One region of the Lysinibacillus sp. FSL R7-0073 genome, then DNA from elsewhere that is predicted to be linked to it. Evidence: riboswitches for the same ligand, from Rfam matches in the RefSeq annotation. Region 1 holds a riboswitch; each other region holds the start of a gene.

What was found. A riboswitch is a leader RNA that binds a small molecule or an ion and turns the genes downstream of it on or off. The one in region 1 is predicted to bind cobalamin.
Region 2: it holds a riboswitch for cobalamin, as region 1 does, so the genes downstream of both, mmgD (citrate synthase) here and MKY88_RS21195 (FecCD family ABC transporter permease) in region 1, are expected to answer to the same signal.
Region 3: it holds a riboswitch for cobalamin, as region 1 does, so the genes downstream of both, MKY88_RS10840 (ABC transporter substrate-binding protein) here and MKY88_RS21195 (FecCD family ABC transporter permease) in region 1, are expected to answer to the same signal.

Annotation. Positions count from the first base shown of each region.
Region 1 covers NZ_JBBPAS010000001.1:4,207,475-4,218,598, reverse strand. The annotation lists gene MKY88_RS21210 (response regulator transcription factor) at 1-40, shown strand, start outside; gene MKY88_RS21205 (YdhK family protein) at 82-666, opposite strand; gene MKY88_RS21200 (biotin transporter BioY) at 783-1,379, opposite strand; cobalamin riboswitch at 1,534-1,724, shown strand; gene MKY88_RS21195 (FecCD family ABC transporter permease) at 1,921-2,967, shown strand; gene MKY88_RS21190 (ABC transporter ATP-binding protein) at 2,973-3,764, shown strand; gene MKY88_RS21185 (DMT family transporter) at 3,842-4,156, opposite strand; gene MKY88_RS21180 (DMT family transporter) at 4,156-4,509, opposite strand; gene MKY88_RS21175 (TetR family transcriptional regulator) at 4,581-5,162, opposite strand; gene MKY88_RS21170 (hypothetical protein) at 5,305-5,478, shown strand; gene MKY88_RS21165 (endonuclease Q family protein) at 5,545-6,711, shown strand; gene MKY88_RS21160 (S-layer homology domain-containing protein) at 6,813-8,435, shown strand; gene MKY88_RS21155 (ion channel) at 8,543-8,911, shown strand; gene MKY88_RS21150 (DUF2653 family protein) at 8,960-9,247, opposite strand; gene MKY88_RS21145 (hypothetical protein) at 9,235-9,699, opposite strand; gene MKY88_RS21140 (YdcF family protein) at 9,884-10,900, shown strand; gene MKY88_RS21135 (SEL1-like repeat protein) at 10,972-11,124, shown strand, end outside.
Region 2 covers NZ_JBBPAS010000001.1:2,490,978-2,502,101, reverse strand. The annotation lists gene MKY88_RS12360 (ABC transporter permease subunit) at 1-496, shown strand, start outside; gene MKY88_RS12355 (ABC transporter ATP-binding protein) at 507-1,280, shown strand; gene MKY88_RS12350 (ABC transporter ATP-binding protein) at 1,283-2,101, shown strand; gene MKY88_RS12345 (NUDIX hydrolase) at 2,149-2,634, opposite strand; cobalamin riboswitch at 2,866-3,060, shown strand; gene mmgD (citrate synthase) at 3,250-4,371, shown strand; gene MKY88_RS12335 (bifunctional 2-methylcitrate dehydratase/aconitate hydratase) at 4,470-5,903, shown strand; gene prpB (methylisocitrate lyase) at 5,946-6,860, shown strand; gene MKY88_RS12325 (acyl-CoA dehydrogenase family protein) at 6,892-8,550, shown strand; gene MKY88_RS12320 (enoyl-CoA hydratase-related protein) at 8,561-9,346, shown strand; gene MKY88_RS12315 (enoyl-CoA hydratase/isomerase family protein) at 9,361-10,419, shown strand; gene MKY88_RS12310 (YczE/YyaS/YitT family protein) at 10,535-11,124, opposite strand, start outside.
Region 3 covers NZ_JBBPAS010000001.1:2,201,074-2,212,197, forward strand. The annotation lists gene MKY88_RS10830 (hypothetical protein) at 1-588, shown strand, start outside; gene MKY88_RS10835 (translation factor GTPase family protein) at 694-2,634, opposite strand; cobalamin riboswitch at 2,811-2,997, shown strand; gene MKY88_RS10840 (ABC transporter substrate-binding protein) at 3,162-4,157, shown strand; gene MKY88_RS10845 (precorrin-3B methylase) at 4,210-4,887, shown strand; gene MKY88_RS10850 (S9 family peptidase) at 4,959-6,947, shown strand; gene MKY88_RS10855 (class I SAM-dependent rRNA methyltransferase) at 7,034-8,230, opposite strand; gene MKY88_RS10860 (alpha/beta hydrolase) at 8,292-9,209, opposite strand; gene MKY88_RS10865 (dihydrofolate reductase) at 9,371-9,847, shown strand; gene MKY88_RS10870 (HIT family protein) at 9,906-10,400, shown strand; gene trhA (PAQR family membrane homeostasis protein TrhA) at 10,415-11,050, opposite strand.

The sequences.
Region 1 (11,124 bases):
TAAGTTTGCGGATCGAAAGCCTTTAGAACATAAAAACTAGAAAACAACCTCTGCCAAATATACTGGGAGAGGTTGTTCGGATTATTGCGCTGTTAACTCATCTTCTATTACCCATTTATGATTTTTCACTGCTTCACCATTTGTGGTAGAGATGTAATCAACCATATAAACAGTGGTTGGTACAGCTTCTTCAATACGGACGGTTGCGTTTTTCATGCCTTCCATATGAGTAGCAGTCGTTTTTACCTCTGTACCAGGGGACAGTGGCGCTTCTCCTACATCAATTAATTCTTCATGGATAATCCATTTATGATTCTCTACACGTTCGCTACCTGATGTTGGATCATAAGAAATTATATAGGCTGTAGTTTTATATGCACCAACAATCGTCGCTTCGGCACCCTTCATCCCTTCCATATGCTCGTCTGTAATCAAAGCGGTACTCCCGACCGGAAATGCTGGATCTTCAGCTTTTCTTAATGTAGCTGGTACTTCCGCTGAGCTAGAATGGTTCATTGTGGAGTGATCCATTTCTGTTTGCTGCTCAGTCTCAGGAGTATTTTCTGAAGTTGATGAAGGCTCTGTTTTATCTTCAGAACAAGCTGATAAAGTAAGTAAAGCAACTGCTGATAATAGTCCACCTGACCATCTTCGTTTGAATGTCATATGAGATCCTCCTTTCTATTTGCCCTTACTGTAACAAACAAATATGCAGAAATGATGGACATTAACTTTTACAAAAAACTTCTTTAGTCTATTGACTAAAGAAGTTGATGGAAGCGTTATTGAATGGGCATGATATTCAATGTTTTTTGTAATCGGTACGCTAAAATACCAGCGAAAATAGCTAAAATAATATCTTTTGGAAGTGGGGGGATCATCCAAAGCCAAGCTAATCTATAGGAAAAATCCTCTGGCGCACTGGCCCATAGTTTGTACGCAATAAACATCCAGTTTGTACCTACTAAATAATTGATAGCAGTTGCAATGAATGCGGCTAGAATATAGCTTTTCTTCGTACCACTTCGCTCTACCATTAATCCAGCAACAAATGCTGCTAAAATAAAGGTGATAATGAATCCAAATGTGGGACTTAATAGTTGACTGAACCCTCCACCAAAGCGAGCAAAGACAGGTGCTCCTGCTAATCCAATACACATATAGACTGTGCAGGCAAGCGCCCCCTTCCTACTACCTAAAATAAGTCCTGCTAAAATGGCAAAAAAGGTTTGTAGAGTAATCGGCACTCCTCCTACTATCATAAAGGGCACAAAGGAAGTTATATTGGCACCGATCATCATGAGGGTAGAAAATAATCCAATATATGCAATATCTACAGTCTTTAATTTTTGATGACTTTGTTCTGTTACTGTTGACATGATTTCACCTCTAATTTCAAAGTACTTATCGTTAGTGTAAAAAACTAAATTATTTGTGTCAACTTTATTTTAGTTTTAGGTTAACTAAAGTGTGCTGGAAATTCCTTGTAGACTAACTATCTATAAAAATGTATGATAGAATCGTCATAATTTTATAACTTTACATACTATTGGTGTGACATTTTAAACAATGTCGCTTAAAAGGGAAGTCGGTGGAAGTCCGACGCTGTCCCGCAACTGTAACGAGGAGTCCTATTATGTTTATTTGCCACTGTTAAAAATGGGAAGGCTATTTATAGGATGATGAAACGAAGCCAGGAGACCTGCCAATAAGTAATACCTGTAATGCCCACGAGGATGCAAGCAATTACGGACAATAGCTGGATTTTCTGACTTTGTTTATTCGAGGGTATTTTTGTGCGTTTTTTTGCATGAAATGCCCTTTTTTTATTGAGTGCCAACTGAAGTAAGATCATCTGACCTAAATTATGCAAAAGTATAATTAATTGCTTCATTCATCATCTTAGTAGGAGTTTAATGAATGAATAAAAAATTTATGTTATTTTCTTTAGTGCTTCTTTTAGTATTAATTGTATCTATGACATTTGCTGTAATGGTTGGATCTGTTTCTGTGACGCCATTATATGTATGGAAAGTAATTCTGTCGAAATTACCCTTTATACAACACACGATAGAGCAAGATTGGAGTCGCTCACAGGAAATTATTATTTGGCAAATAAGAGTACCCCGTGTCATCCTTGCGGCTATTGTAGGAGCGGGTTTAGCCATTGCAGGGGCAGCGATTCAGGCACTTGTAAGAAATTCCATTGCAGACCCATATATTTTAGGAATTTCTTCGGGAGCAGCCGTTGGAGCAACTTCTGTAATTATTTTAGGTGCTTTTTCATTTTTAGGTATTTACGCACTCTCTGTGTCAGCCTTTATAGGGTCTTTGCTCGCGATTGGGTTAGTGTTTTTCTTATCGCGCGTAGGTGGCAGGGTCTCGATTTTCCGCTTGTTATTGGCAGGGATGGCAGTTTCCTTTATATTAACAGCCATTTCTAATTTTATATTAATGATGTCAAAGCAAGAGGGGGCTTTAAAGGCGGTTATGTTTTGGATGCTAGGTAGCTTAGCGGGAGCAAAATGGAATAATATTATTATTCCGGCCGCCATCTTTTTCATTGTGTTCGGGCTTTTATGGCTATTCTATCGAAATTTAAATTTGCTATTACTGGGGGAAGAGGCTGCTGTAACATTAGGAGTCAATCTTCAACAATTTCGCATACAGCTCATTTTACTTGTCTCACTTTTAACGGGGGTACTTGTAGCAGTTAGCGGTTCTATCGGATTTGTGGGATTAATCATTCCGCATATAGTACGGTTAATTGTCGGCTCTAACTATAAATATGTAATACCGATCAGTGCTTTATTAGGAGGGATCTTCTTAGTTTGGGCAGATGCATTAGCTCGAATTATTATTGCTCCACAGGAAATGCCGATCGGTATTATTACAGCTTTCTGTGGGGGACCGTTTTTCATTTGGTTACTCCGTCGTAACAATTATTCTTTCGGTGAAGGAGATTAACTTCCATGACATTAGAAGCAAAACAAGTATCATTCTCCATTTACGATCAACGCATACTTCACGAGGTGAGTGTAAAAATAAGGGAAAAGCAATTTGTCGGGTTAATCGGCCCTAATGGTAGTGGGAAGTCGACTTTGCTTAAAAATATGTATCGACTTCTAAAACCTGAAAGTGGGACAGTTTTGTTAAATGAACAAGATATTTTAAAGCAGTCTAGTAAAGCTATTGCTAAAAATTTAGCCGTTGTTAGTCAAGAAACACCTGTATTATTTGATTTTACTGTTAACGATTTAGTCAGTATGGGAAGGACTCCACATAAAAAGCTATTAGAGCTTGATCAGGAACAAGATTTTCAAATTGTTAAAGATGCATTGAAGCAAACAGGTTTACTGCATCTAGCGAAACGAAGCTTTAGCTCACTTTCTGGTGGGGAAAAGAAGCGTGTCATGGTGGCAAGAGCACTCGCTCAGCAAGCACAGGTACTTATATTAGATGAACCAACAAATCATTTAGATATTCAACATCAACTTCAGCTGATGGACTTAATTCAAACTTTACATCTAACAGTAGTAGCCGCTCTACACGACTTGAATATCGCCGCCATGTACTGTGACCAAATTTATGTTTTACAGCGCGGACGCATTGTTTGCCATGGTACACCAGAAGAAGTACTTACACCATCATTGCTGCGAGAAGTATTTGGAGTATTTGCAGATATTCAAACACATTCACTGACAGGTAAACCGTATCTTACATATGTCCCTGAACAATTCGCAAGAGGGGTCCACCCTATTTAGTTTGCCTCGATCATTCAACTTCATCTAATAAAAAAGGGCGCCACTTCATTTAAGAGGGCGCCCTTTGTCATCTACTATTAAGATACTGCTTTTAAACCTGCAACTCCAATGATAATCGCAATAATACTGATGATTCGTGCGAGGTTTTTAGATTCCCCGAAGAATATAATATTGACAAGCACGGCACCTACAGTCCCAATACCAACCCAAACAACATAGGCGATGCTTAGCTGTAAATAGTCGAAGGAAGCATATAAAAGTGCAAAAGATAAACCAAAGCCTCCGACGTATAATAATAAATTTCGTACGGTTTTATGTTGACTATAAAAGCGTAAACCAATGACACCGACTATTTCCGCCAATGCTGCTAATAGAACGAATAACCAGCCCATTATGCATCCACTCCTTTTGTTGTACTAGGATTCTTCGATGGATTATCCGCCAATTTTAGGCCAATAACGCCCAACACTAAAATAACCATAAATATCCCCTTAATCGCATTAAAGTCACCATTGAAAATAAAGATATCCATTAATGTCGTTCCGATTGCACCTGCTCCAGCGAAAATTGCGTAGACAGTACCCGTAGGAAGTTTTTCACAAGCCTTCGATAAGAAGTGAAAATCAACAGCGATTATAGATACAATAATGATCCAATGCCACCATGAATTTGCTACATTAAAGCCGAATATCCAAAACAATTCAAATAAACTTGTTAGTCCAACATACATCCATTCTTTTTGCATAAATAAATTCCTTCCGTAGTAGAATATTATGACTGACATTCAGTCATTTTTGGAGTGAAAGAGAACGCCACTTATGCGTGACGTAGGCCAAGTGCATGATATAAAAAGTCTAGAAGCTCAAGCTTAAGCTGTTGCATGGTTTCATCCTTGCTATCGTCAAACAAATAAATTTGTTCGGCAGCAGATTCGATTAGACCAATGATAAGCTTGGCTGATCGCGATGGGTTGATGGAATCTCGAATGACCCCTTGTTGTTGAGCCGTTAATAAAAAATTACTCATCCAAGCATAGTAGGGTGAATAGATATTTTCCCATTCTTTCAAATGCTCAGTTTGTGCAATACCCGCATAAATGAGTGCAACGATATCTCCATATTCTTTCGTAATTAAGAAAATCATCTCAACCACTTCTTCAAGCTGCTGTTCAAAGGGTTTATGATCTGAAACACCTTCTTCGACAGTAGCCATAATGCGCTCTACCATATTTTTTGCAATAGCAGGCATAACCGAAAGGCGCGATGGGAAATAAAGATAAAAAGTTCCTTGTGCAATACCAGCTGCCTTTACGATATCTGAAACCTTTGTTTTTTCAATACCTTTTTCTCGAAATACTTCAATGGCTGCTTGAATAATTTTTTCTTCCTTTGACATGATATCCCTCACTTTTGCCTTACTTATTAGTATGTTACAGGAGAGAAAAATGAATGTCAATGAAAAATGACTGATAGTCAGTCATTTTTGGTAAGTATAGTTGTTTTAACTTCAGGGAACTTTATGTTTGAAAGGATTGATGACAATGGAAGATTTTAAATTTGCACAATTAGATTCACAGCAACTTGCGAAAATTAATGAACTAGAGAAAAAAATGGGTGTCACATTAATTGCCTACGATTTATCATCTATGCCATCAAATAACTCTGGAGCTTATGAAGAAAATAATGGCACAACCAATAATCATCCATCATACTAAATATGAAATGCCTTGCAGTCATGTAAGGTATTTTCATTTTAAGTAGTGTTTAAGGAGTGAATGTACATGAAAGAGTTCTATGCTGATTTACATATTCATATTGGCCGCACAGCTAAAGGGCGTGCTGTGAAAATTACTGGTAGTAAAACGTTGACATTAGCGCGCATATTAGAGACTGCTAGTGCAAGAAAAGGACTGGACATCATTGGTATTATTGATTGTCATTCACCTGAGGTTATAGAAGAAATGAAAGAGATGATTGACCAAGGTGAACTTGTAGAACTGGCAGAGGGTGGACTACGTTTTCAAGAAACGACACTGATTCCAGGTTCAGAAATAGAAATCTATGATCAACATTGCTATGGCCCCATTCATGTGCTTGCTTACTTTCCAACATTATTGCTCATGGAGCAATTTTCGGATTGGATGTCTCAGCATATGAAAAATATTCATTTAAGCTCACAACGAATTTACTGTGATGGAAGAACATTGCAACAAAAAGTCCACGAGCTAGGAGGACTATTTATCCCTGCGCATGTATTTACCCCCTTTAAAAGTTTATATGGCAAAGGTGTACAGCACAGTTTAACAGAAGTTTTTGATCCCCAGTTAATAGATGCAATTGAATTAGGGTTAAGCTCAGATACAAACATGGTACGCCATATTAAAGAGCTTCAAGCATATCCATTCGTGAGTAATTCTGACGCACATTCTCTTGGGAAACTCGCACGTGAGTATCAAAAATTACGATTAGCAGACGCAAATTTTGTAGAATTACAAATGGCTCTCCGTGAACAACAGGGACGAGCAATCATCGCCAACTATGGATTAAATCCATTACTTGGTAAATATCATCAAACAGTTTGTGGTAAGTGCGGAGAACAACTTAGTAACGAAGCTATAATTTGTTCGAACTGTGGAAGTACGCAAATCATAAAGGGTGTTGCTTCACGTATTCAGGAATTATCAGAGGATTTTTCACATAAAAAAAATAGACCACCGTATATCCATCAAGTACCGCTCGATTTTATTCCTGGTCTTGGCCCCAAAATGATGGAACGATTACTACATGCTTTTGGAACAGAGATGAATATTTTACATCGAGTTACCATTGAACAGCTCGAACAAATTGTGCCACAAAAAATGGCCAAATTAATGGATGCTGCGAGAACCGGTCATTTAAATATTGAAGTTGGTGGTGGTGGAATTTATGGGAAGGTACACATTGAATAGAAAAATGATTTAAAAAGATTATTGGGTTTTTAACCTATTTTTAACTCTCTTCTAGTAAAATAGTTAAAACAATTACTATTTTTAGGTAGGGGAGAGAATGTATGAAATTTTCAAAGAAATTCCGTTTTTTAGCCACAAGCATGCTTGCATTACAGTTAACAATACCTGTCGTTGCGAATGCTGAAGAAACAGGAGATTACATAGCACCAAGTTGGACTACTCAGGCAGATTATGTAGCTCTAGGTGATTCAATTGCACATGGGATGAATGAGGTCGGTGCAATCGGATTAGGCTACACAGATTTTGTTGCACAAACTTTACAAAAAGAGGGTTTCATTACTTCTTATAATAAAGGCTTTGCAATGTCAGGCTATACAACAAAAAATGTGTTGGCAGATATACAAAATGATGTTGCAAAAACAGTGGCTGGGTTTGGCTATCCCATTGAACAAGTTAAATTAAAAGCATCTATTAAAGAGGCAGAGATTATTACGTTAACTGTTGGCGCTAATGATTTACTGCCAATATTAAAAGAATCACAGACAGCTGGAATTGATACACTAGCCATCGTAAAGGCTACAAAAGAGGCTGTAACCAATATTGCAGCAATTTTAACTGAAATTAAAAAATTAAATCCACAAGCAGAAGTTTATGTGATGGGCTATTACAATTCGTTCCCATATTATAGTGAGAGTTTACAAAATCAATTTAAAATACTTTTGGCAACAATGAATACAACTATTAAAACGACAGTTGAAAAGGCTGGAGCATTTTTTGTACCTACATCTGATGTTGTGGCAAAGGATGTTCCAAGCTATCTTCCAAATCCAGAAAATATTCATTTAAGTGAAGCAGGTTATTTTGCAGTAGCAAATGAGGCATTTTTACCAATCATAAAAACTAGTACCTTATGGGATGTAACGAAAGCTATTCAAGTCCATGTAAAAGATCGTAAAACTGTGGATGTAAGCTGGCAAGAAGCGACGGATAATGTTGGCGTGGAAAAATACAAAGTATATGTAAATGGCAAATTAACTTCAACATTACCTGCTGATACAACCGTGACGACACTTACAGATCTGACTGACCATGCAGCCTACACTATTATAGTAAAAGCAATTGATGCCGCTGGTAATGAAAGTGTTCAAAATCCAACAGCGACTTTCACTACAGGAGAAACGATTCGTTTTACAGATACAGCAAATCATTGGGCAAAAGATTATATTCAACAAGCAGCAGAAGCAGGGATGATGAATGGCTATCCAGACGGCACATTTAAACCTAATCAAAATGTGACACGCGCACAAGTAGCCTCTCTACTAGTGAGAAGTTTGGGGATAACAACGCAGGAAAAGGCGCCTTTTACAGATATCGCTAATTTTGATGCGAAAACACAGTCGGAAATTGCGGCAGCGTTTGCACATGGCATTATTAAGGGAGTGGATGGGAAGTTCAACCCTGCAAGACCTGTAACACGCGCTGAATTAGCAGTGATGATTGAGCGTGCGTATGAGCAACAATTTAAACAGCCTTATATTGTCCAAGGAAGCTCACCATTTACAGATATTGCATCTTATAATGCAGAGACAAAACATGCCATTACGATGTTATTTGAGCTAGGAATTGTGTCGGGAGATGGACAGAAGTACTCACCGGCAGCTTCAACCACAAGAGGGCAAGCAGCTAAAATGATGGTGAATCTGAATCAATTATTCAGTAAATAAAATAAAAAGGTAGAGGTGAAACAACATCTCTACCTTTTGACGTTATGTCTATAAACAAAGTATAGTCTTACTAGGCTGAATATAGTAAAAAAGAGAGGAAAATGAGGATGTTATCATTTATTTTATCTGCCAAAAGATTAGTTAAAGGATTGTGGCGGTCATTTAAGCGACCACAGTTTCTATCATTATTTACAACACTATTCCTCATCATTCTATCCGGTACTTTGTTTTACAAGGGGACAGAGGGTTGGTATTGGCTAGATGCTATGTATTTTGCTGTAGTCAGCTTGATTCCAACAGGCGTAGAAACAGGGCTATATCCAGCAACTTCATTCTCCAAGATTTTTACAATGATCTATCTTATTGTAGGTACGGGCGTCATGTTTATTATGTTGCTCACGCTTGGTCGCTCTATCGTAGACTTTTCCTTAAGTGAGGAGGAAGAGGTTGCGGTTAAGAAACGTTTGAAAAAGTAAAATAGCCGTACAATGAATCTGATGAAAGATTCATTGTACGGCTATATTTTATGAAAGTTTTGCTATAATGCCTTCTTCATCGTCTAAAACAAGTTCAATACCTGTTGAAAAAGGATCACCATGTAGAACATCTTTTATCCAAACACGCAAGGCACCAATCATGGCTCCTGTATTTAGTATTTCGATTTGACCATTTACTTCAACCTCCGCACCGAAGCCTGTGTCATCATCATATGTCAATTCTACGATAACATCCTCTGGGCGAATGCTCTTATAATACGCTTGAGATAAACAAATAGCGTTAATAATATCTTGTTCGTTAATTATTTGTGCCATTGGGCTTCCTCTTTGCGTTTTTTATCTTTAAAGATATTCATAATTTTTACGACTAGCATCACAATAACGGCAATTGCAGCTACGTTAATGAGCAATCCTAAAATATTTCCAAGTAAACCCATACCGCTAAATAAGCTACCGAATAATAAACCTGCAAGTCCCCCAAGCATTAATCCTTTCATAAGGCCACCCGAGAAAAAACCACCTTTTTTAGTTGTATCAGCTTTATTTGTTGAGTTTGTGTTGTTTTTATTTGTTGTAGCATTTTTTTGATCTTTCGAAGTGTCCTGAGACTTCTGGATATTTGAGCTATTGTTATTATTTGAGAAGCCCTTTTTACCTGATTTATAGGACTTAGCCTCTGCTGTTGGTGTATCAGAGATGAATAATGTTGCACCAACTGTGGAAAATATCAGTGTCGCTGCAAATAGAGCGGCAAGAATTTTTTTCATTACTTACATTCCTCCAATATAATTTTTGGTTTGGTCATAAACTAGTTCTTATATAGTAATATTACATGAACTTTATTAAAAAATAAAACCAATACCTTCTATAAATGAGCAATATCAAAAAATTTGAACAAATAGTGACAGATGAAGTATTTGAGAAAATTATACAATAGAAAGGGGTGAAACGATGCTAGTCACATTAATAATCTTCATCTCCATATTTTTATTGCTGTATCTGACAGAAAAAAGGCGTTTCCTCAACGCGGTAGCTCTTGGTTTGATAGGGGTATATATAATCAGAGCGTTCATTATCCATTATCCATTATTACTGCCAAATGATCAGGGAATCATTTCAGAAATGGGGATTTTTATTATGCTAGGAAGCTTTCCTAGTATCATGTTTATTTTATCTATAGCCATGTTTTTCAATAGTAAGGTTTTGTTAGAGAAGGAAGGACGTAAAGTACGGAATTTAATGTTAGCTATTATGGGGCTTAGTTTTGTTATTATGATGATATGGTATGTATTCGTCATTTTTATTCAGATTGAAAATGTGCTTTGGCATATTCTTTACTTCTATGCGTTTTTAATTTTTGGCTATACAATGTTTTTATACACAAGTGTCCTAGCATACGCTGTATTGTATCATTTCACACCTATACGCTATGAACCAAATTATATAATAGCCTTAGGATCAGGATTAATTGGCGATAGAGTTCCACCACTTTTAGCAAGTCGCTTAAATGAAGCGGTAAAGCAATACAAAAAGTACGGGGAAAGACCGTTTATCCTTGTCTCAGGTGGTCAAGGGACTGATGAAAAGGTATCAGAGGCCAAGGCTATGAAAACATATTTATTAGATGTCCATGATATTCCCGCTAATAAAATTCTAATGGAAGATCAGTCGACCAACACAGAAGAAAATATGATTTTTACGAAAAGCATAATGGATCAACATGCTCAAGGAGAAAAATATCGTTCCATATTTGTGACAAATAATTTTCACGTATTTCGCGCAAGTCTCTATGCAAAAAAAGCAAAACTAGATGCAGAAGGGGTTGGCTCAAAAACAGCCTTTTACTATGTTCCTAATGCATTTACAAGAGAATTTATTGGCTTATTAGAAATGAATAAATGGGCCCATATTACAGTTTTTCTAATTATTACACTATTCATAGGCTTACTGTTGCGAGCATATGTGTAACCAAAATCCAACTGTCTTCCATATAATAATGGCAAGGCAGTTTTTTACATAATGTGCAAGGGAGGAAAACAATGTACGAGCAAATTTTAGCTAAGCGCAATAAGGAACGCATTCATTCCCTACAAGAAATTATACAAACAAAAAATACATGGTTTGCTCAAAATATAAAATTGCTAACATTCACGGAAGTTAACTTAACAGCCTTGCAAAAAATACTGTATCAA
Region 2 (11,124 bases), 1.7 Mb from region 1:
TGCGCTATTTATTCGGATATGCGATATTTTATTAGCTTTTCCAACACTTGTACTAGCATTTGGGCTTTTAGGTGTATTAGGTCCTAGCTTGAAAAATGTGTTAATTGCACTTAGTTTGACACAGCTTATTTATTATTCGAGGCTAATCCGAGGTTTATTTATTGGCATGAATGAAAAAGATTTTATTCTAGCGGCAAGAATCAGTGGTACTACAGGTGCAAAATTAATTATTCGACACTATCTCCCTCATGTTTGGCCACCGATTGTAACGATTGTGGCATTAGATATGGGGAAGGTCATTTTAGAGATTGCGGGCTTTTCCTTTATTGGGCTTGGTGTGCAAGCTCCCACTCCTGAATGGGGAATGATGGTAAATGAAGGGAAGCAATATATCCGCCAACATCCTGAATTAATGCTATATCCTGGGCTTGCTATCGTCTTTGTTGTCCTAGTATGTAATGTTTTAGCAAGTAGTTTGAAGAAGCCTGATCAGTAAAGGGGTAGTTATGAAGAAAGTTTTAGAAGTGAAAGACTTATCGGTCAAAATTGGAGAACAGAATATTTTATCCTCCATTCATTTAACAGCCTATCAAGGCCGAGTATTAGGAATTATTGGGGAAAGCGGTAGTGGGAAAACGATGCTTTGCCAAGCTATTATGCAAGCCTTGCCGACTAGAGCGCAGATCACCAAAGGGCAAATTTTCTACCATCAACAAGATTTATTGAAGGTAACTGCTGCTCAAATGAGAGCTTATCGTGGTAGACATCTTTCTATTATTATGCAAAATCCTTCGACTGCCTTTGACCGTGTTCAAACTATTGAAAGTCATTTTCGTGAATCATTAAAAGCTCATTTTGTTATAACTAAAAATGAAATAAGACAAATTGCTATTGAAAGCATGTCAAAAGTTAATTTACCTAATCCCGAGCGCCTTTTACACTATTATCCATTCCAACTAAGTGGGGGAATGCTACAGCGTGTGATGATTGCTTTGTCACTGGCAATTCAAGCCTCTATATACATAGCTGATGAGCCAACGACAGCTCTTGATACAGTCAATCAAAAGCAGATATTGACATTATTTGATCGTGTTCGCTTGGAAACACAGGCAGCCATTCTTCTTGTGACACATGATTTAGGCGTTATCGCTGAACTTGCTGATGATGTAGCCGTGATGTATAAGGGGGAAATAATTGAACAAGCGAATGTCTATGATTTTTTTGATGCCCCTCAGCATCCTTATACAAAGAAACTATTACAATCCCGAATTATGTTTTAGAGGTGAAAAGATTGAAGCTACTAGAAGTGAGAAATATTGAGAAGAACTATGCACATAGACCATTCATATTCAAGCGAAAACAGGATGCTCCTGTATTACAGAAAGTATCATTTTCACTTCAGGAGGGAGAATGCTTAGGGGTTGTTGGACAAAGTGGCTCAGGAAAAAGCACATTGGGCCGAATTATATTAGGAATGGAAAGACCAACAGCCGGGGAGGTTCTATTTCAAGGGGTTAATCTTTATGATGCCACTAGCCAACAGAAAAAAATGATACGGAGAGATTTACAAGCAGTCTTTCAAAATAGCTATCATTCATTAAATCCAAAGCACACCATTTTTCAAATTTTAGAGGAACCGTACCTAAATTTCGAGCATTATAGCTCAGCTGAGAGACATTTTAACGTAAAGGAATTACTTGATCATGTAGAGTTAGAAAAATCTATTGCCGAAAAGTATCCTTCCCAGCTTAGTGGGGGACAACAACAGCGTGTGAACATTGCAAGAGCGCTTGCCTTACATCCAAAATTAATTGTTTTAGATGAAGCCATTAGTAGTTTAGATATGATTTTGCAAAAACATATCATTCAATTACTACAGACACTACAAAAGGATTTGCAACTTGCCTACATTTTCATTTCTCATGACCTACAGGCTACACGCTTTATTTCAGATCGCATCCTAGTCATGCAAAATGGTCAGCTAGTAGAGGAAAGTATGAAAGGTGAACCATTTAAGCATTCCGCATCACTTGAGCTATGCAACGCGATTTTACCCACTCACCCTCGCGAAAGAATTCACAAGAATACTAGTTTGGAATAATCTGAAATACCTTTGCGAATAAAGTCCTTATTAAAATTCTTACATTGCTATTTGGAAAGCTTCGTAAAGGAGCTTTCGAACTCCCATATTTTGCCCTCTAGGTTGTTTAAGAGAGCGACCGTCCTCTGTTCCATATTATTCGGAAGTTCTTCCTTACTGAAATAGGTGAGGCTTAAGCTCTCACCATCTTTCATTTCCAATACACCCCTTACATGTTTAGCTCTATAAAGGTGAATGACTGTATAGATTTCATCGCCATTCGGATAACAGTAGTAATAATCAGGTCCTGTAAAAACACCGATAAACTCAAACTCTTTAGCTACGAGTCCAGTTTCCTCATAAAGTTCACGCGCAGCAACCTGCTCTAATGTTTCGTTTATATCCATTGAGCCGCCAGGTAATCCCCAATCCAATGTATCTGAACGATGTTGAAAGAGTATTTTCTTATCATCATTAACAACAACAACTGTCGAACCAACGCTTATAATCGGTCTATTACCGATAAGCTTTCTTAATTCTGTTATATAGCCCATCCCGTCACTCCTCGTTTCATCGTAATGCAAAACAAATCGCTTTTTTAAAGCAGACTTCATAAATATAGCTCCATTGGGATTGATTAACAATCTTTTTTTGAGCGAAATAATGCTTAAATATGCAGAATAGTTCGTCAAAAATGAAAAATAGCTTTTTATAATCAGTCTTTTCTGAATTTTACCTATATTGATTGTTTGGAAACCTCTATGTTAAGGTAAAAAGACAAATTGAATATGCTAAATTTTGGTGGTTCAAATGGGTTTGATTCCATTTGATTAAAAGGGAAGTTGGTGTGAGTCCAACACTGTCTCGCAACTGTATGTAGGAGTTCCATAACGAGACCACTGTTTTGTTCTTCAAAACGGGAAGGTGTTATAGGAATGTTGATGATAAGTCAGGAGACCTGCCGCTAAATAAGCATCAATTGACCTACGAGGATAGGGAGGTGTAGCTACTGTATGATGAGTGTGAATGGATGTAAGTTCACTGTTTTTTGTTCTGTCATACTTTTGTAGATTAACAACTTCTAAAGGGGTAGAAGTTGTTTTTTTGTTGTTCTTTCGAGTTTGAATGGTAACGCTTACAAGAATGATTAAACAAAGGGGTTGTAATCCATGGAGTTAACGTATTCACCAGGTCTTGATGGAGTTATTGCTGCGGAAACAAAACTGTCTTTCTTAGACGTAGTAGGAAGCCAAATTGTTATACGGGGCTATGATTTGATTGAACTATCTCAGCGATATTCCTATTTAGATATTGTCCATTTATTATTGCACGGAAACCTACCAACTACTGAGCAACAAGCTGACTTACAGGATAATTTGAAAGATAACTATCACGTTCCACAAGAGCTTTTTCAAATTTTTAACTTATTACCAAATGGGACACATGCTATGGACGGCCTTAGAACTGGAATTTCAGCGTTAGCAGGATATGATCAGCATATCAATGATCGTTCGACTGAAAGGAATGTAACACGAGCATATCGACTTTTAGGTGGAATGCCCAATATCGTTGCGAATAGCTACCGTGTATTAAATGGTCAAGAGGTAGTAGAACCGGATAGTGAGCTTTCATATAGTGCTAATTTTTATTACATGATTACTGGAAGAAAACCAACACCATTAGAAGATGAAATTTTTGACCAATCACTTGTTTTATATAGTGAACATGAAATGCCGAATTCGACCTTTGCTGCTCGTGTTATTGCTTCCACACAATCTGATCTGTATGGTGCTCTAACTGGTGCTGTCGCATCATTGAAAGGAAATTTACATGGTGGGGCAAATGAGGCAGTCATGTATATGCTGCTTGAAGCTAAGACTGCAGAAGGCTTTGAAGCGATGCTGAAAAACAAGCTTAAAAATAAAGATAAAATAATGGGCTTTGGCCATCGTGTCTATATGAAAAAAATGGACCCAAGAGCGCAGATCATGAAAGAAGCTTTGTATAAATTATGCTTGGAGCAAGGGGATGACCGCTTATATCACATGTGTGAAGCTGGTGAAAAAGTGATGGTGGAGGAAAAAGGTTTGTATCCAAATTTAGATTATTACGCTGCGCCAGTGTACTACATGCTGGGCTTACCAATCGAATTATATACGCCTATTTTCTTTGGCTCTCGAACGATCGGTTTATGTGCACATGTAATCGAACAACATGACAATAATCGATTATTTAGACCTCGTGTTCATTATATAGGCGAGCGTCATAACCTTGAAGAATTGTCGGTATAATCAAGTTTTAACAACTCGCCATAGAGCTGATGGACATTCTGACCAATGCCCATTAGCAAACTAGTATATCAAATTCATACCTTGAAAGGAAGATATAGATGATCAAAACGAATGAAAAAACGGCGACAGACCAGCTTCTTGTTGATATTGCGGATTACGTATTAAACACAAAGATTACGAGCGAAGAAGCTTACGAAACAGCTCGATATGTTTTATTGGATACGTTAGGTTGCGGCATTTTAGCTTTACAATATCCTGAATGTACAAAACTTCTGGGTCCTGTAGTACCAGGTACAGTTGTTCCAAATGGTACTCGTATTCCAGGAACATCCTATGTCCTTGATCCAGTAAAAGGTGCCTTTAATATCGGTTGTATGATCCGTTGGTTGGATTATAACGATACATGGTTGGCGGTAGAATGGGGGCATCCTTCTGATAATCTAGGTGGCATATTAGCTGTAGCCGATTATTTGAGTCGTGTACATGTTGCAGAAGGGCAAGAGCCTCTCCAAATAAAAGACGTTTTAGAAATGATGATTCAAGCTCATGAAATACAAGGAATACTTGCACTCGAAAATAGCTTAAATCGTGTTGGCTTAGATCACGTCTTATTCGTCAAAATAGCGACAACAGCTGTAGTAACAAAGGCTTTAGGTGGTACTCATCAAGAAATTGTCAATGCTTTATCAAATGCTTGGATTGATAATTCAAGTTTAAGAACCTATCGACATGCACCTAATACGGGCTCTAGAAAATCATGGGCTGCTGGCGATGCTACAAGCAGGGCGGTACAACTAGCAATGATGGCTGTGAAAGGGGAAATGGGCTATGCAACTGCATTATCTGCACCAGGCTGGGGATTCCAAGATGTGCTCTTTAATAAGCAAGAATTAAAGCTTGCGAGACCACTTGCATCTTATGTTATGGAAAATGTCCTCTTTAAAGTGTCTTACCCTGCAGAATTTCACGCTCAAACGGCTGCAGAATGTGCTGTTCATTTACATCCTGAAGTAAAGAATCGCCTAGCTGAAATTGACCGCATTGACATTACGACGCATGAATCAGCCTTACGAATTATCGATAAAGAAGGGCCTCTTCACAATCCTGCTGATCGTGATCACTGCCTTCAATATATTACAGCTATTGGTCTTATTTATGGTGACATTACAGCAGATCACTACGAAGATGAGGTGGCTGTAGACCCACGCATTGATGACTTGCGAAATAAAATGATTGTCGTGGAAAAAAGCCAATATACAATCGACTATTTGGACCCTGATAAACGATCCATTGCGAATGCTGTTCAAGTTTATTACAAAGATGGTACATCATCCGAGCTAATTGAGTGTGAATATCCTTTAGGACATCGTTTCCGCCGTAAGGAAGCATTTCCTCAGATCATTGATAAATTCCAGCAAAACATTCGTACGCATTATTCTCAAAAACAACTCAATACAATAAATGAGGTTTGTGCAAATAAAGAGCTGCTTGAACAAATTGCTGTCCATGAATTTATTAATCTATTTATTTAATTTAGAAGGATTCCGAACACAATAAAGAGGAGGTTTTTTAAAATGGCGTGGATTGTCCAAGAAGCGAAGACACAAAAACAATTAGCTGAACAATTTAAAGCTCTGATCGCTCGTTCAGCTATTTTGCAAATACCAGGGACACATGATGCAATGGCTGGTTTGATGGCTAAAAAAGTTGGCTTCGAGGCATTGTATCTTTCGGGTGCCGCTTATACAGCGAGTAGAGGCCTACCGGATTTAGGAATGATTTATTCAAATGAAATAGCTCAGCGTGCTAGTGATATTATTCGGGCTACTAATTTACCTATGCTAGTGGATATTGATACGGGCTTTGGTGGTGTATTAAATGTTGCTCGTACTGCTCGTGAAATGGTAGAGGCAGGGGTCGCTGCCGTACAGCTAGAGGACCAAAATCTTCCTAAAAAATGTGGACATTTAAATGGCAAAACTCTTATTTCAATGGAAGAAATGATACAAAAAATAAAAACGATTAAACAAATAGCCCCTACATTAGTAATTATTGCTCGCACGGATGCAAGGTCAGTTGAAGGTTTAGAACAGGCTATTCTAAGAGCCAAAGCATATGTTGCTGCTGGGGCAGATGCTATTTTTCCAGAGGCATTACAAACTGACAAGGAGTTTAAACAATTTGCCAATGAGTTAGATGCACCCTTATTAGCTAATATGACTGAATTCGGTCAAACTCCTTATTATACCGCCAAAGAATTTGAAAAAATGGGCTACTCGATGGTCATTTATCCTGTTACGTCTATGAGAGTTGCAGCGAAAGCATACGAGCGTGTATTTGAATTAATAAAAAATACTGGAACACAACAAGAAGCAATTGAGGATATGCAAACAAGAAGCGAATTATATGAAACGATTTCCTATTATCAATACGAGGATTTAGATCGTGAATTAGCGAAAACCATTTTACCTAAGGAGGAAATAAAGTAGGATAGATAACTTTCTTTCAAGGAGGACTCATATGGATCGACTAGAAGACAAAATGACGATCTTTACACCAGAGGATTTTCATGATGAAGAAGAGCTCATTGCAAAAACTGCTGAGCTCTTCATTAAACAGGATGTCTCACCGAATATTTCATCTATTGAACAGCAACAGTATGGGATCACTCGTCAACTATTTCAAAAAGCAGGTGATCTTGGTTTACTGGCTATTGAAATACCAGAAGCCTATGGAGGACTCGAGCTCAATAAAACAATTTCTGGTCTTGTAGCAGAGAAAATGGGCTTTGGGGGCTCTTTCAGCGTTTCCTACAATATCCATGCTGGGGTGGGCACATTACCCTATGTCTATTTTGGCGATGAGGAGCAAAAGCTGAGGTACTTACCAAAGCTTGCATCTGGGGAATGGATTGGTGCCTATGCACTTACAGAGTCCGATTCAGGTTCTGATGCACTGCGCCCCAAAACGAATGCTAGATTAACAGAAGATGGTACAGCATGGATAGTAAACGGAGAAAAGCAATGGATTACGAATGCTCAGCTAGCAGACGTCTTCGTTGTTTTTGCCCAGACGCAAAATGGAATGACTGCGTTGATTGTCGAACGTTCCTTTAAAGGGGTATCCGTAGGTCAGGAAGAGGAAAAAATGGGCATTAAAGGCTCTTCAACGGCAACGCTCATTTTAGAAGACGTTATGGTGCCAATCGATCATGTTCTTGGAGAGATCGGCAAAGGGCATATCGTCGCTATGAACATCTTGAATATGGCACGTCTAAAGCTAGCCTTTTCCAATATAGGAACGGCCAAACAGGCATTTCTATTAGCTGTGAATTACGGAAAGGGACGGAGACAATTTGAACGATCTATCGTTGATTTTACAATGATACAGGAAAAACTTGCTAACATGTTCGTTTTGATTTATGGAGCAGAAAGTGCTGCATACCGAACGGCTGGAAAAATGGATGAGGCTATTGCATCAGGTAGTAATGAAACGGTGGTTCAGAAAATATCCGAATTTGCACTTGAATGCGCACTCCATAAAGTACATTGTTCCGAAGCACTTGGAAAAATTGCTGATGAAGCTGTTCAAATACATGGGGGATATGGTTATATGCAAGATTATGATGTGGAACGTTTGTATCGGGACGCAAGAATTAGCCGTATTTTCGAAGGCACGAATGAAATCAATCGCCTCACAATGGCTAAAATGCTGTGGAAAAAATATGTACAAATAACTGCAATAGAAGATGATTTTATCGACAATCAACCATTAGATAAAAATCACCATTATATCCTACTTTCCAAGCATTTGATGCAATTAGCAATTACAGTCATTACGAATGCACAGATTCAACTCGAACAGGAGCAAGAATTTATGCGTTTATTGGCAGATATAGCCATGGAAAGCTATGTCATGGAATCAGCCTGGCTCAGGTCGAAAAAAGCTGTGCATGAGCAAACAAAACAATTGATGACAGACATATTATGCCAGGAGGGTTACCGCAAAATAGAAGAAAGTGCGATTACTATAATTACGGCCGCTGAAAGCAATGAGCAAAAACGAGTAAGCTTGCTAAATAATATTCGACAGTTAAATATTCCACTACAGCAAAATCTCTTTTTGAAAAAAAGGGCACTTACGAGAACATTCATTGACAATCCAAAAATGATTAGTTAGGAGGAACAGCATGATCGGTACATTTGCAAACGTTAGGAAAGAGGGTTCTATTTCTATTATCCATTTAGATCATCCACCTGCAAACACTTTGTCATCAGCTTCTATTGAAAACCTGCGTCGTATTTTCCAAGAGCTAGCGGAGGATGAAGAAACAAGCGCCATTATTATTACAGGCACTGGCCGATTTTTTGTCGCTGGGGCTGATATAAAGGAGTTTGTTTCAGCCTTTGGCCAACAGGAAAAAGCATTACAAATGGCTCAAGCAGGGCAAGCGCTATGCGATGAAGTGGAAGCCATGAAGAAGCCAGTTATTGCGGCCATTAATGGACCCGCCCTTGGAGGAGGACTCGAACTGGCGTTAGGATGTCATTTCCGAATTGCTTCGAATCAGGCCATTCTTGGCTTACCAGAATTAAAGCTTGGACTACTCCCTACATTCGGGGGGACTCAACGACTTAGCAGAATAACAAATCAAGCAACGGCGCTCCAATTAATTTTAACAAGTAAACAATTGAGTGCAGACGAGGCATTACAGCTCGGTATTATCCAACTAGTAACAGAACCTGAGGAACTTTTGATGACGGCTAAGATTGTTGCGCAGTCCTTTGTTGAGGGTAAAAGTATGACAAGTGTCTCTCGTACAATTGAATGTGTGATTCAAAGCACGAAGGCTAATTTACAACAAGGACTTGAACTTGAACGAACTCGTTTTGCTGAGCTATTGTTAACAAATGATGCTAAAGAGGGTGTGCAGGCATTTATTGAAAAAAGACAACCACACTTTAAACATTGTTAAAGGAGGGGTCCAACATGGCAAACGAAGTATTATTTTCGGTCGAATATGGAGGAGCGGCAACCATTACATTGAATCGCCCTAAAGCTTTAAATTCACTTTCCACTGACATGCTTAACCCCATTAGAGAAAAATTAAAAGAATGGGAAGCGAATGATCAAATTCGTCTTATTGTACTACAAGGGGCTGGGGAGAAGGGATTTTGCGCTGGGGGTGACATCAAAACACTTTATCAAGCACAAACCAGTCAAGATGCATTACTAAGGGCTGAAAACTTTTTCGAAGTAGAATATGAAGTGGATTTGGCGATCTATCATTATCCTAAACCCATTATTGCTTGTCTTGATGGCATTGTCATGGGAGGTGGAGTCGGTTTAACCTTTGGAGCAAGCCACCGAATCGTTACAGAGTGTACAAAATGGGCGATGCCGGAAATGAATATTGGCTTTTTTCCAGACGTTGGAGCGGGCTATTTCTTAAACAAAGCGCCAGGTTTTATTGGTTACTACCTAGCATTAACTGCGTCCACTATTAAAGCAGCAGACGTCCTTTTTGCTAATGGTGCAGATTATTATATGACGAGTGATAAGCTATTTGATTTCCTTCAAAGTGTAAAACAGACGGACTGGCATTCTAACAATATAAACGCAATCTTAAACCAACTAATAAAGAAATATTCTAGTAAGGCATCCGCAAACAGTGAACTTAAGAATCTTCAAACTGCAATAAACCACCATTTTTCAAGAAATACAGTAGAGGAAATCATACAATCCTTAGACAGTGACCCAAGCGAATTTGCCCGTGTCACGAAGCACTTGCTTCTGTCGAAATCACCTTCCTCTTTAAAAATTACGTTACAGCAGCTTATTGACGCTCGTGAAAAAACAGTAGAAGAATGCTTTAAGACAGATTTCATTTTGGCAAGAAACTTTTTAAGACATAGGGATTTCTATGAAGGTGTCCGCTCCGTTGTCATTGATAAGGATCGAAATCCTCATTATACCTATCAATCATTAGAAGAATTCACAGAAGAGGATAAAAAAAGGTTTTTTCAAGAAAACAGTGTAACATTATAGATTTCGTTTAAAAATCCTGTTAGCAGCAGGATTTTTTTATGGAAGAAAGGTGGGACTGCCAGCTACTAGGCAAAAAAATTTATCAAAAGACATCACCCCATTCAAAACATGAATACTAGCTTTTAAGCTCTTCATTTTGAGACGTATTAGAGCGGTATAGGATGTTATCTAGTATACTACCAGTAATCGGCATAAAGAAATGGAGGATGAAACCTCCTAAACAAACTGTTATGATTGTTCCGAAGCCGATTGGACCTTTAACCATTAATGCCAGCACTAAAAACAGGATATAAATAGTCGTTCTTGCAAAAAAGATGCTCCTTTTCGTTAGCTCTTTAATTATTAAGGTTAATCGGTCAACAGGAATCGGTGCAAAATTCGTATGTAAATAGGTGGCAGTCCCTAACCCAATTACAATTAAACCAACACCAAAACAAACAACTTCACTATACCAAGCTACAGGCGTTAACACATTGTGTAACACAAATAACCACATATCAATCCCAATTCCCGTAATAAAAGCTGTAATAAAGCCCAAAAATTCGGGCCTCTGTTTGTTTAATATTGCATTACAGCCTATTAAAATAATGGCCAATATAATTTCCCAGCTACCAACTGTCAGCCCTATATTTTTAGATAATCCTACTAAAAGAGCATCAAAGGGGGAAGTACCTAGATTGGATTGAATAGTTAAAGAAATGCCCA
Region 3 (11,124 bases), 2.0 Mb from region 1:
ATCTTATATAATAAAGACATTATTTGGATACAAAATGGGGAGGTAGAGGGCCATCTTTTTGCACAGGCAACGTTAACGGATCAACTGAAAACGAAGACGAATAGCTTTATGATGTATATGCCAACCAACCCTATTGTTTATGAGGTGAATGGGGAGCAGTACCACTTAATTACACGCATTGATTCAACACGAGCAAAGCCTAATCTTGACCGTCTTTCACAGGAGCCCAATCCAGTGTTAAGCGCTGCACGTGTCAATGATTTACTGTGCTCGATTGTCATTCGTTTTTATGAAACGTATATGAACGATTTAGAGCAAATTCCTCATCAGGATAAACTAATCGCATTTGTGCAGCAGGAATACACACAGTTTCTTCAAGCCGTTCAGGAATTAAATGATTATCACTTTAATTGGCATCCACGTGGGAACGGCCACGAGCTATTATTAACATTAATTGATCAACTACAAATATTAAAAAGTCAGCCTGGAAAAGTAGTTATCGACTTCACGAATACGCAAGGTTACGTGGTGGTTGAACCTGCCTATCCAGTGCACAAGCCTTCAAAGAAAGCTGTTGGTGCCATATAAAAACAAGCCCTCCATGAAGCGGAGGGCTTGCTTTATTTTTTGTATGGATATTCTATCTTCATCTGAAGTACTAGTTCAACAGATTTGCCATGCTAGTACATAAACTTAACTCTGACAATGCATGGCTGCTTGCGCCTCTTGCCAGGGGACGGAATAGCCTTTACCTTTTGCACAAAAAATGCTGGAAGAACTGTATTCAGGGTCGGCATTTTTATCATAGCCTATTTGAGTTATTACTTCTTCTGCATTATGACACACATCATAGCCATCAAATTGGAGGGTAAGCGCACCTTTCCCATTTGTATAGGCGGCAAAAATCGTGCTATAGCTCATGAAGGTCGCTACTGGTGCACGTCCTGTTAATACAACGTCTGTTTCAGTGAGTACGGGGTCGTCAAAGGTGCCAGCAGCCTGTTGAATGTCGGTCATCATACGGCCAATAAAATCATTGGAAGCCTTCATTTTAAAGCGATAATACGGCTCAAGCAGGACGTTCTGTGCTTGTTCCAGTCCTTGGCGCAGTGCTCGGAAAGTGGCTTCTCGGAAATCACCGCCAGACGTATGTTCATTATGCCCACGTCCCGTCAAGAGCGTAAAATGAATATCTGTTACTGCGTAGCCTGTGAGTAAGCCATGATGATCACGTTCAAACAAATGCTTTTCTACGAGGCGTTGGTTGCCCACTGATAAATCATCTGCATGACAGGCATTGCTAAAGGTAATTCCTGTCCCACGTTCATTTGGCTCCATTAATAAATGAATTTCTGCATAATGCTTGAGTGGCTCAAAATGTCCGTAGCCTGTAACGGTTGTCGCAATTGTTTCCATGTATAATATTTGCGGCTCTCCAAAAGAGATGTTTAATGTAAAGCGCTTCATTAAAATTTCAATCAGGACCTCTAACTGAATGACACCCATTATATGCACATGGATTTCCTGAAACTTTTCCTGCCATACGACACGCAATGATGGCTCCTCGGCCTCTAGTAGACGGAAAATCTTTAATACTTCTTTAATATGTTGTTCACCCTCATATTGAACTTTTGCCTGTAATGTAGGGACAAGCTCATAGGGCTGTGATAGCGTGTTACTGCCAATGCGATCGCCAATGTTTGCCTGGCTGAGCCCTTTAACAGCGAAGATTTCACCAGCCTCAACTTGTTGAACAGTTTCAAATCGACTGCCATTATAAAGACGAATTTCCGTTACTTTCTCTGTGAGGTCTCCAAACATAAATTCATCTCGAACATGTAATTTGCCTGTTAAAGCCTTGATGAAAGTTAAACGCTGATGGCCGTCATGTCGTATTTTAAAAACCTCTCCTTGAAACGGTGCTTCCGGCTCGAAGTGAGTACCAGTTATGAGTGGAAGTTGAGCAATAAATTCTTGAATGCCTTCATCCTTCAATGCAGAACCTGTAAAGCAGGGGAAGGCGTATTCATTTTTAATCATCGATAGGAGCTGAGTTACGCAAGGACCATGTTCCAATGTTTCATTCAAAAAGGCATCCAGCAGCTCTTCATCACGCTCCGCCAGCCATTCCATGATTGTCCTTGAAACATAGTTTTCCTGAAGTGGTTCATCTACGAATAATACATGTTCAGAGAAATCTTTATGGAGCTGAGTCATCACAGCCCTTACATCTGCTCCGTCACGATCTATTTTATTAATAAAAAAGAATGTAGGGACATGATAGTTCCGTAAAAGCTGCCATACAGTTTCAGTATGACCTTGTATACCTTCTACTGCACTAATAATAATGATAGCATAATCCATGACACGGATGGCACGCTCCATCTCTGGGGAGAAATCGACATGTCCTGGTGTATCAATCAACGTATATGTATCGTCGCCAATAGTCATGCGTCCTTGCTCGGCAAATATCGTAATGCCACGCTTGCGCTCAAGCTCATGATTATCTAAATAGGCGTCCTGATGATCGACACGCCCCCGTGCTTGTATACTATTTGTATGAAAAAGCATTTGCTCGGAAAAGGTTGTTTTTCCTGCATCAACATGAGCAAGAACCCCAATCGTCTTGTACATAATAAATCCTCGTTTCTATAAGTGGCTATCTTCTCATTGTATCAGAATACTAGCACAACTATTTCTTGTAAAATGATTCGTCTTTTTGTCGAAATAGTGCTAATATAATGATGATTATATTTTTTGCATTCTACTACAGATCGCGAATTAACGCATGAACTGCTAGTCTATCAATAGCATGAATAGAACATATTGGTGCAAATGGCCTTTGTCATTTGCTTAAAAGGGAAATCGGTGCAATTCCGATGCTGTCCCGCAACTGTAAATGGGGAGTCTATACAGCATGCCACTGTAGTTTTACTATGGGAAGGCGTATAGATGATGAACCTAAGCCAGGATACCTGCCAGTATATGTATGTTAACTAAGAACCACGAGGATGGGGATAGTGATAAAGGTACTAATACCGTTTTTTCACTATGCAACTCTCTTGGCGACAAGAGGGTTTTTTTATGCCCTTCCAATTATCCTGGTAGCAAAGAAGTCTCTGATTTCTTTCTATATTTATCACAACAAAGGAGAAAAGGACATGAAAAAATGGAGAAGTATATGGCTAGTCATGGTCATCGCCTTAATCAGCGTTTTAGGTGCGTGTGGCACAAACGACAAGCCTGAATCAGCAACGCAAACTGAAAAAGTTGAACCGTCTGAGGCGACAGCATCTGAGGTAATCATTGAAAATAATGAAACTACCCAAACCTATAAGGAAGCACCTAAAAAGGCAATCAGCTTAAATCAGCATGTAACAGAAATTATGCTTGCATTAGGCTTAGAGGATTCCATGGTAGGGACAGCTTATTTAGATGACAAAATCTACGAGCCGCTTCAAGCAGCCTACGATAAAGTTCCAGTTCTTTCAGATCAATATCCAACGAAGGAGCAAGTCATTGATGCCGAAGCAGATTTCTTGTATGCAGGCTGGAAAAGTGGCTTTGGTGAAAAAGGTGTTGGAACACCAGAGGAGCTTGAGGAATTAGGAATTCATACGTATCTACATACGGCTTCCAATATGACAAAGCCAACATTAGAGGATATTTTCACTGATATTCGTCATATCGCGGAAATATTTCGCGTGGAAGATCGTGGCGAAGCATTAATTGAACAAATGACAAAAGGTGTGGAAGAAGTTCAAGCTCAATTACCAAAAGACAGCGAAAATTTACGTGTGCTAGTCTTTGATAGTGGAGATAAAGATGTGTTCACGGCTGGTCAAAACTTTATGAATGAGCTAGTAACAATTGCTGGCGGTCAAAATATCTTTGGAGATGTGGAGTCAGGATGGACAACGGTATCGAAGGAAAATGCAGTAGATCGCAATCCAGAGGTGGTTGTTGTCATTGATTATGGTGAAACAACTGCCGAACAAAAGATAAAATTCTTAAAAAATGATCCAGCGTTGAAGGAAATGGAAGCAGTCAAAAATGATCGCTTTGTCATCCTTCCACTTTCAGCGGCATCTGAAGGAGTACGTGCCGCAGAGGCCATTCAAATTTTAGCCAAGGGCTTCTACCCAGCAAACTTTTAAAAACATTCGAGCTAGCGCTTTGCTAGCTCCTTTTTCTTAAGGAGTGATAACAATGAATGCATTTCGTCAAAACATACCAGATAAAACGTTTGAAACCCTTAATCAGCAAGGTGGATATTCACGATTAGCGGTAAGCCCTGGCATTATTAATAAGCATTACACGCCAGCCCAATTTCAAAAAATAGCTGAAATTGTAGGGGAGAAGGGGGCCATTAAATATTCGGCTTCCTATAGCCTATTATTATCGATCCCCTCTAGCGAACTGACAGAATCTACCCATGCCTTACAGGAGGCTGGGCTGTTTGTTGCTTTGTCAGGTCCTCATATAGCCATGAAGGCATGTGATTTTTGTGATGGCGAAAAAATGGAGGCAGTTCCTCAAACAGAACAGCTCTATCAGGCGTTGGACGGTATAACTGTGCCTGCAAGAGTTCGAGTCAATGTGAATGGCTGTGCATCGGCTTGTTATAATCCTACATATGACGATATAGGACTAGTCTATCAGCATGAGAGCTTTGATGTTTATTTAGGATCCATTCCAATGGGGGCAAAGGCACAGGCGGGTACTCTCTTTGCGAAGAGAGTAGGGATCGACCATATTGAAGATTTCTTGCTACAAATCATTCGTCTCTATCAGGACCAAGCTCGTGCCAATGAACCTTTTTATAAGTTTTATAGCAGAACAAAATCGAATGCTGATTGGAAACTAGTAAAAAAATTGATAGAGTAGCAGGAATAATACTTAGGGTGTCGAAATATTGTAGTAGAGCATAGAAAATGACAATATAAAGGAGCAAGAACATGACATCTAAACAAGGGATTCAACCAGAAGATCTTTATCACTTGAAATCAGTGGCAGATCCACAACTCTCACCTGATGGGACTGAGGTAGTTTATGTAGAGACACGTATTGATGAGAAGAAAAAAGACTATGTATCGAACTTATTTTATTTAAATTTAAAAGACAAACGTCCTCAGCAATGGACATATGGTGAATATCGTACAAGCTCTCCTGTATGGTCGCCAGATGGCAGTCAAATTGCTTTTTCCTCTACAAGATCAGGCAAGCCGCAAATTTTTGTACTGTCGAAAACAGGGGGAGAGGCGAAGCAAGTGACGTATTGTAAAAACGGTGCGTCCACGCCTGTCTGGTCTCCATGTGGAGAGAAAATTGCGTTTTCAGTTATGCTAGGTAAAGATGAAACTATCCTAGATAAAGCTGAAGATGACAAGAAAGAAGAAAAAGAACTCAAGCCACTTGAAATCGATAAGATGAAACATAAATCGGATGCGGGTGGATTTATGGATATGGACCAATATACTTACATTGCCATTGTCGATTTAAAATCTGGTGAATTAGAGCAAGTGACAGAAGGGAACGAGCATTTCCATCTGAGTACATGGTCGCCAAATGGCAGTTATCTTACGTACTTAGCAGATAAAGCAGAGGATTTAGATTTTTCATATAATGCTGATATTTATTTATTCGATGTAGAAACAAAACAGAGCCGCAGGGTAACAGAGGGGATTGGCTCTTATTACCAAACGTCCTGGTCGCCTAATAGCCGCTTTCTATCCTTTGTTGGAGGAAAACGTGAATTTGAAAATGCCACACAAGCGAAGCTATGGATTTATGATATGGAACAAAATCTGCTAAACTGTGCAACAAGCGAGTTTGATGCCCCTGTTGGTGATTATGTCATCGGTGATTTCCTGCAAGGGGTAGCAGCACCACGTGTGCAATGGATGAATGATAATCATAGTTTCTACTTCCAAGTAACTGATCACGGTAATGCGGCAATTTACTTTGGTAATGTAGATGGTGAAATTTATCCAGCAATTCACGATGATCAATACGTTTATGGTTTTTCACTAGATACTCACAATGATCAAGCCGTTGTCGCAATAAGTACGACAACGAATCCGGGCGATTTATATTACGTCAACTTAAAAACGGGTGAAAAAGAACGATTGACGACAGTCAATGAAGATGTTTTAAAGACGAAAGAGTTAGCTGTTCCAGAGAGCATTGAGTTTGAAGGAGCTGAGGGCTGGAAGGTCAACGGCTGGATCATGAAGCCAGTGGGCTATGAAAAAGGAAAGAAATATCCCCTTATTCTTGAAATCCATGGTGGTCCTCATGCGATGTATGGCAACACCTATTTTAATGAATTCCAAATCCTAGCTGCTCAAGGCTTTGCAGTCCTATATACAAATCCGCGTGGAAGTCATGGCTATGGGCAAACATTTGTGGATGCCGTACGTGGTGATTATGGGGGCAATGACTATCAAGACCTGATGGCCGCTGTTGACTATGCTTTAGAGCAATATGATTTCATTGATCCAGATCGACTAGGTGTAACAGGTGGGAGTTATGGAGGCTTTATGACAAACTGGATTGTTGGGCATACCAACCGCTTTAAGGCAGCAGTTACACAACGCTCTATTTCGAACTGGATTAGCTTTGCAGGAGTTAGTGATATCGGCTATTACTTTACAGACTGGCAAATTCAAGCGGGGCTCGATAATATTGAGAAGCTATGGCATCATTCACCATTGAAATATGTAGACAATGTTGAAACACCATTGCTCATTTTACATGGTGAAAAAGACTATCGTTGTCCAATTGAACAGGCGGAGCAATTATTTATCGCCTTGAAGTATCGGAAAAAAGAAACGAAATTCGTCCGTTTCCCTGAAGCAAATCACGAACTGTCAAAAAGCGGAAAGCCAACATTAAGAATTAATCGTCTCGAATATATACGAGATTGGTTTGTGGAAAAACTTTAAAAAAGAAGTGGCTTAAGAAGTGAACATACTTCTTAAGCCATTTTTTATAGAAAAAAGAATCACAGCAAAGTGTGATTCCAGATCAGTTAGTCCATTTTTTGAATAAAAACGACCTTCAAATAATTAAATTCAGGATATTCACGAGGCACACGGAAATCCTTTGGTAAACCGTATTCTTCTACAATTTTATAGCGTGTACGAGTCTCTTTAAATGCTTGGTCGATAAACCCTTTAAACTTTTTCATACCGAAGCTTGCGTTGTTTGTAGAAGCCACAATAATGCCATTTTTGGCTGTAATCGCAATCGTATCCTTCAGTAATTTTGGATAGTCCTTCGCCGTTGAGAACGTCATTTGCTTTGTGCGGGCAAAGCTTGGTGGATCTAATACAACAAGGTCAAATTTTAATTCGTGACGCTGTGCATATTTAAAATAATGAAAAACGTCCATTACTTTTATATCCTGAGCTTCGTAATCAATTTGATTGACGCTAAACTGCTCAATCGTTTTGGCTAAACTGCGCTTCGCAACATCGACACTTGTTGTTTTAATAGCTCCTCCAAGCGAGGCTGCTACAGAAAATGCCCCAGTGTAGGAAAAGGTATTTAGCATATTTGTTGTGTTCGCATAGCGCTCACGAATAGCTAATCGTACTTCCCGTTGATCAAGAAAAATCCCAGTCATAGCACCATCATTTAAATGGACTGCATAGGTCATCCCATTTTCCTTAACCATGATTGGAAATTCGCCAGGAGTCCCCATAACAAAATCATCCTGTTCCATATATTGCCCTTTACTATCGAATCGTTTTTTCTCATAAATTGCTTGGTAGTTGATGGTTTCAGCAAGCGCCTCATAAACGACTTCTTTCAACGAGTAAATGCCCTCGCTATACCAACTCACCATATAGTAGCCATTAAAGAAATCGATAGTTAGACCTCCGATGCCATCACCCTCGCCATTGAAAACACGGAAGGCTGTTGTATGTTCATTTTGGAAGAATGCTTCTCGTAGCTGTATGGCTTTTTTGAACTTTTTAATGAAAAAAGCTTTATCGATGGTTTCATCTATATCTGTCGTCAGTACCCAGCCAATCCCTTTATTTTGAATACCGTAGTAACCTGTACCAATAAAACGATTATGGTGATCCATCAGCTTAAGCAGTGTCCCTTGCTCGGAAGGTAGTTGTCGTGCATCCACTGCATCTTTTGAAATTAATGGGTAGCCTTTTTTTACTTGATCAGCAAAAGGCTGTTTTAATTGTAGTGCAATTGTTTGTGTCATGTTGTCATCCTTTAAAAACGTTTTGCTCTATTATCGCACTGTTTGGATGGGATAGCCAAACTTATTTCAGGAATTCAGCAATTTTTGCCACCGTTTCGATTGTTGCCTCTTCAAAATAATTCATTTTGCTAAAATAACTATGAATTAAACCAGACATGGTCATATGCTCCACAGATACTCCAGCGTCGGTCAGTTTTTGGGCATAACTTAAACCTTCATCAAAGAGAACATCTGCCTCTGCTGCAATGAGGAGGGTTTTAGGCATATGACTTACATCCTCGAGCTGTAGGGGAGACACCAATGGATTTGTAAAGTTCGATTCATCCGTATAGTGTTGAGAAAACCATTGCATGCCCTGTTTATCTAGGCCGAAATTTTCCCCATAAGCCTGATAGGAAACGGTCGTGAAATCCACATTCGTAACAGGATAAATGAGCGCTTGTGCTTGCAAAGACGGTCCACCTGAAGTTACAGCTAAGTAGGCCACAACAGTTGCTAAATTACCGCCGGCACTATCCCCAGCCACCGTCAACCGAGCAGCATCGCCGCCAAATGCTTCGATATGGTCATGCACCCATACTAAGCTATCGTAGGCATCTTGCAATGGAGTTGGAAAAGGAAATTCAGGAGCCAAACGATAATCCACTGAAACCACAATAGCTTGCGCTTGGTCTGCTAAAAGCTGACAGCCAGCATCAACAGACTCTAAATTACCATATACCCAACCACCGCCATGATAATAAACAATAACAGGTAATGGTTGGTCATGAGTAGGTATATAAAGTCGTAGCGTAATTTGAGCACCATCACGCACTGTAATTTGTTGGTCTTGCATCAACGCTAATTTTGGCTTGTGTGGTGATTGCCATGGCGTAACAGTACGCATTGCGCGTGCTTCCTGTGGTGTAACTTGATAGTAAGGTGTAGCAACATGTTGATCTTGAATATAATGAACAGCTTCTTTTCTTAAAGTAGTCATCCTCATCAGTCCTTTATCGTGACGTTTATTACTTATATTATAAACTATTCGTATAATTTTACTAGGATTTAATTTTAGAAAAAGAAAATTCTTTCATAATAGAGGTGAAATTAGCGAATTGTGTTTATAATAAAAGGGAAGAAAGTATTTGGAGGGACAGTATGATTTCTTTAATTGTGGCACATGATGACAACCATGTAATAGGTTATAATAACGGAATGCCTTGGCATTTACCAGGAGATTTGCAGTATTTTAAAAACAAAACAATGGGCAAGCCAATGATAATGGGACGAAAAACGTTTGAATCCATTGGTCGTCCACTTCCAGGACGTCGCAATATTGTTATTACACGAGATGAAAATTATCACGCGGAAGGCATTGAAACTGTGACAAGCCTAGAAGAAGCAATAGCGGTAGCAGGGGATGTAGAGGAAATCATGATTATTGGCGGCGAGCAAATTTTCCGTTTATCGATGGAAATGGCAGATCGCTTATATATTACGAAAATTAACCATTCTTTTCAGGGCGATACCTTTTTCCCGAGCTATGAGGAGGCTTTTGTAGAGGTTTCTGCTGAACAGCCCGAAACAGCTTCAGAAGGCTATACTTTCCAATATCAAATTTTTGAACGTAAATAACATGGGAAACGCACGGTTTTGATAGACCGTGCTACTTCTATATTTAGGGGAGATATTGCTGCGCAACATCATGTTATCGAGTGGAGAAATTGCTCATGTTGATTGCTTGAGCTGTGCAATCATAAGTGGACAGGTCGAGCCTAATGGTGGTGTTGTCATTGAAACGGATTATTTTCACGCCCACCAGGATATAGCTTATCCTATAAAAGGATTAGTTATCTTAGCTTCAAAGCGTCACATCTATTGCTTTGATGAATTAAATAATGACGAAAAACTGGATTACATCAAACTCTTAACAAAATTTAGAAAAGCTCAAAGGGAAGTATTGGGCATAGAATACGTTTATTATTTTTACAACGAAGATACGACTCATCATTTCCATACTTGGATGGTGCCTCGCTATGACTGGATGAATGCATTTGGGCGATCCGTTGAATCCTTGAGGCCAGTGTTACTTCATGCAAGAAATAATTTGAGTAATGAGCAGCATGAAAAAGAAGTAAGAGAAGCTATTAAGCTTTTACGAGAATCCATAAAAAATCGCTCCTTATGAAGGGAGCGATTTTTTTATAAATAGAAGTACACACAAGCGTACATGGAAGCACAGCCAGCTAACACAAAAAGATGCCATATTGCATGGTTATAAGGTAGAGAACGCCAAGCATAAAAGATGGCTCCAATTGTATAGAACAGTCCACCTGCAAGTAGTAAAGCAAAGCCGTAAAATCCTAAGTATAAGTAAACAGGCTTAATAGCAAAGATGATTAGCCAGCCCATGCCAATATAAAAAATTAAGGATAGCACTTCAAAACGATTAATGAAGAAACATTTAAAAAGAACACCTAATATTGCGAGGGACCAAATAATACTTAATAAAGTTATGGCTAGGGTGCCACCAACAGCAATTAATAAAAACGGCGTATACGTACCGGCAATTAAAATGTAAATGGACGAGTGGTCCAAAATAGCGAAAAAGTGTTTATATTTTTCTGGCATACTGTGTAGCAATGTGGACATTAAAAACAGGATGATGACAGAGGCACCAAAAATACTAAAAGTAGTAATATGTAGAGCATTACCTGTTTGCACAGCTGTAAGCAGTAAAACAACTAGAGCCGGAATACTTGCAATAAAGCCAATACCGTGTGTAATAGCATTCCACAGCTCTTCCTTCCAAGATTTATAGTCAAATGAATCAATCATTTACAACACTCCTTTCGTTCATATATTTACTATACCCCAATAATTTATACATGAACATTTACATTTGTCATATA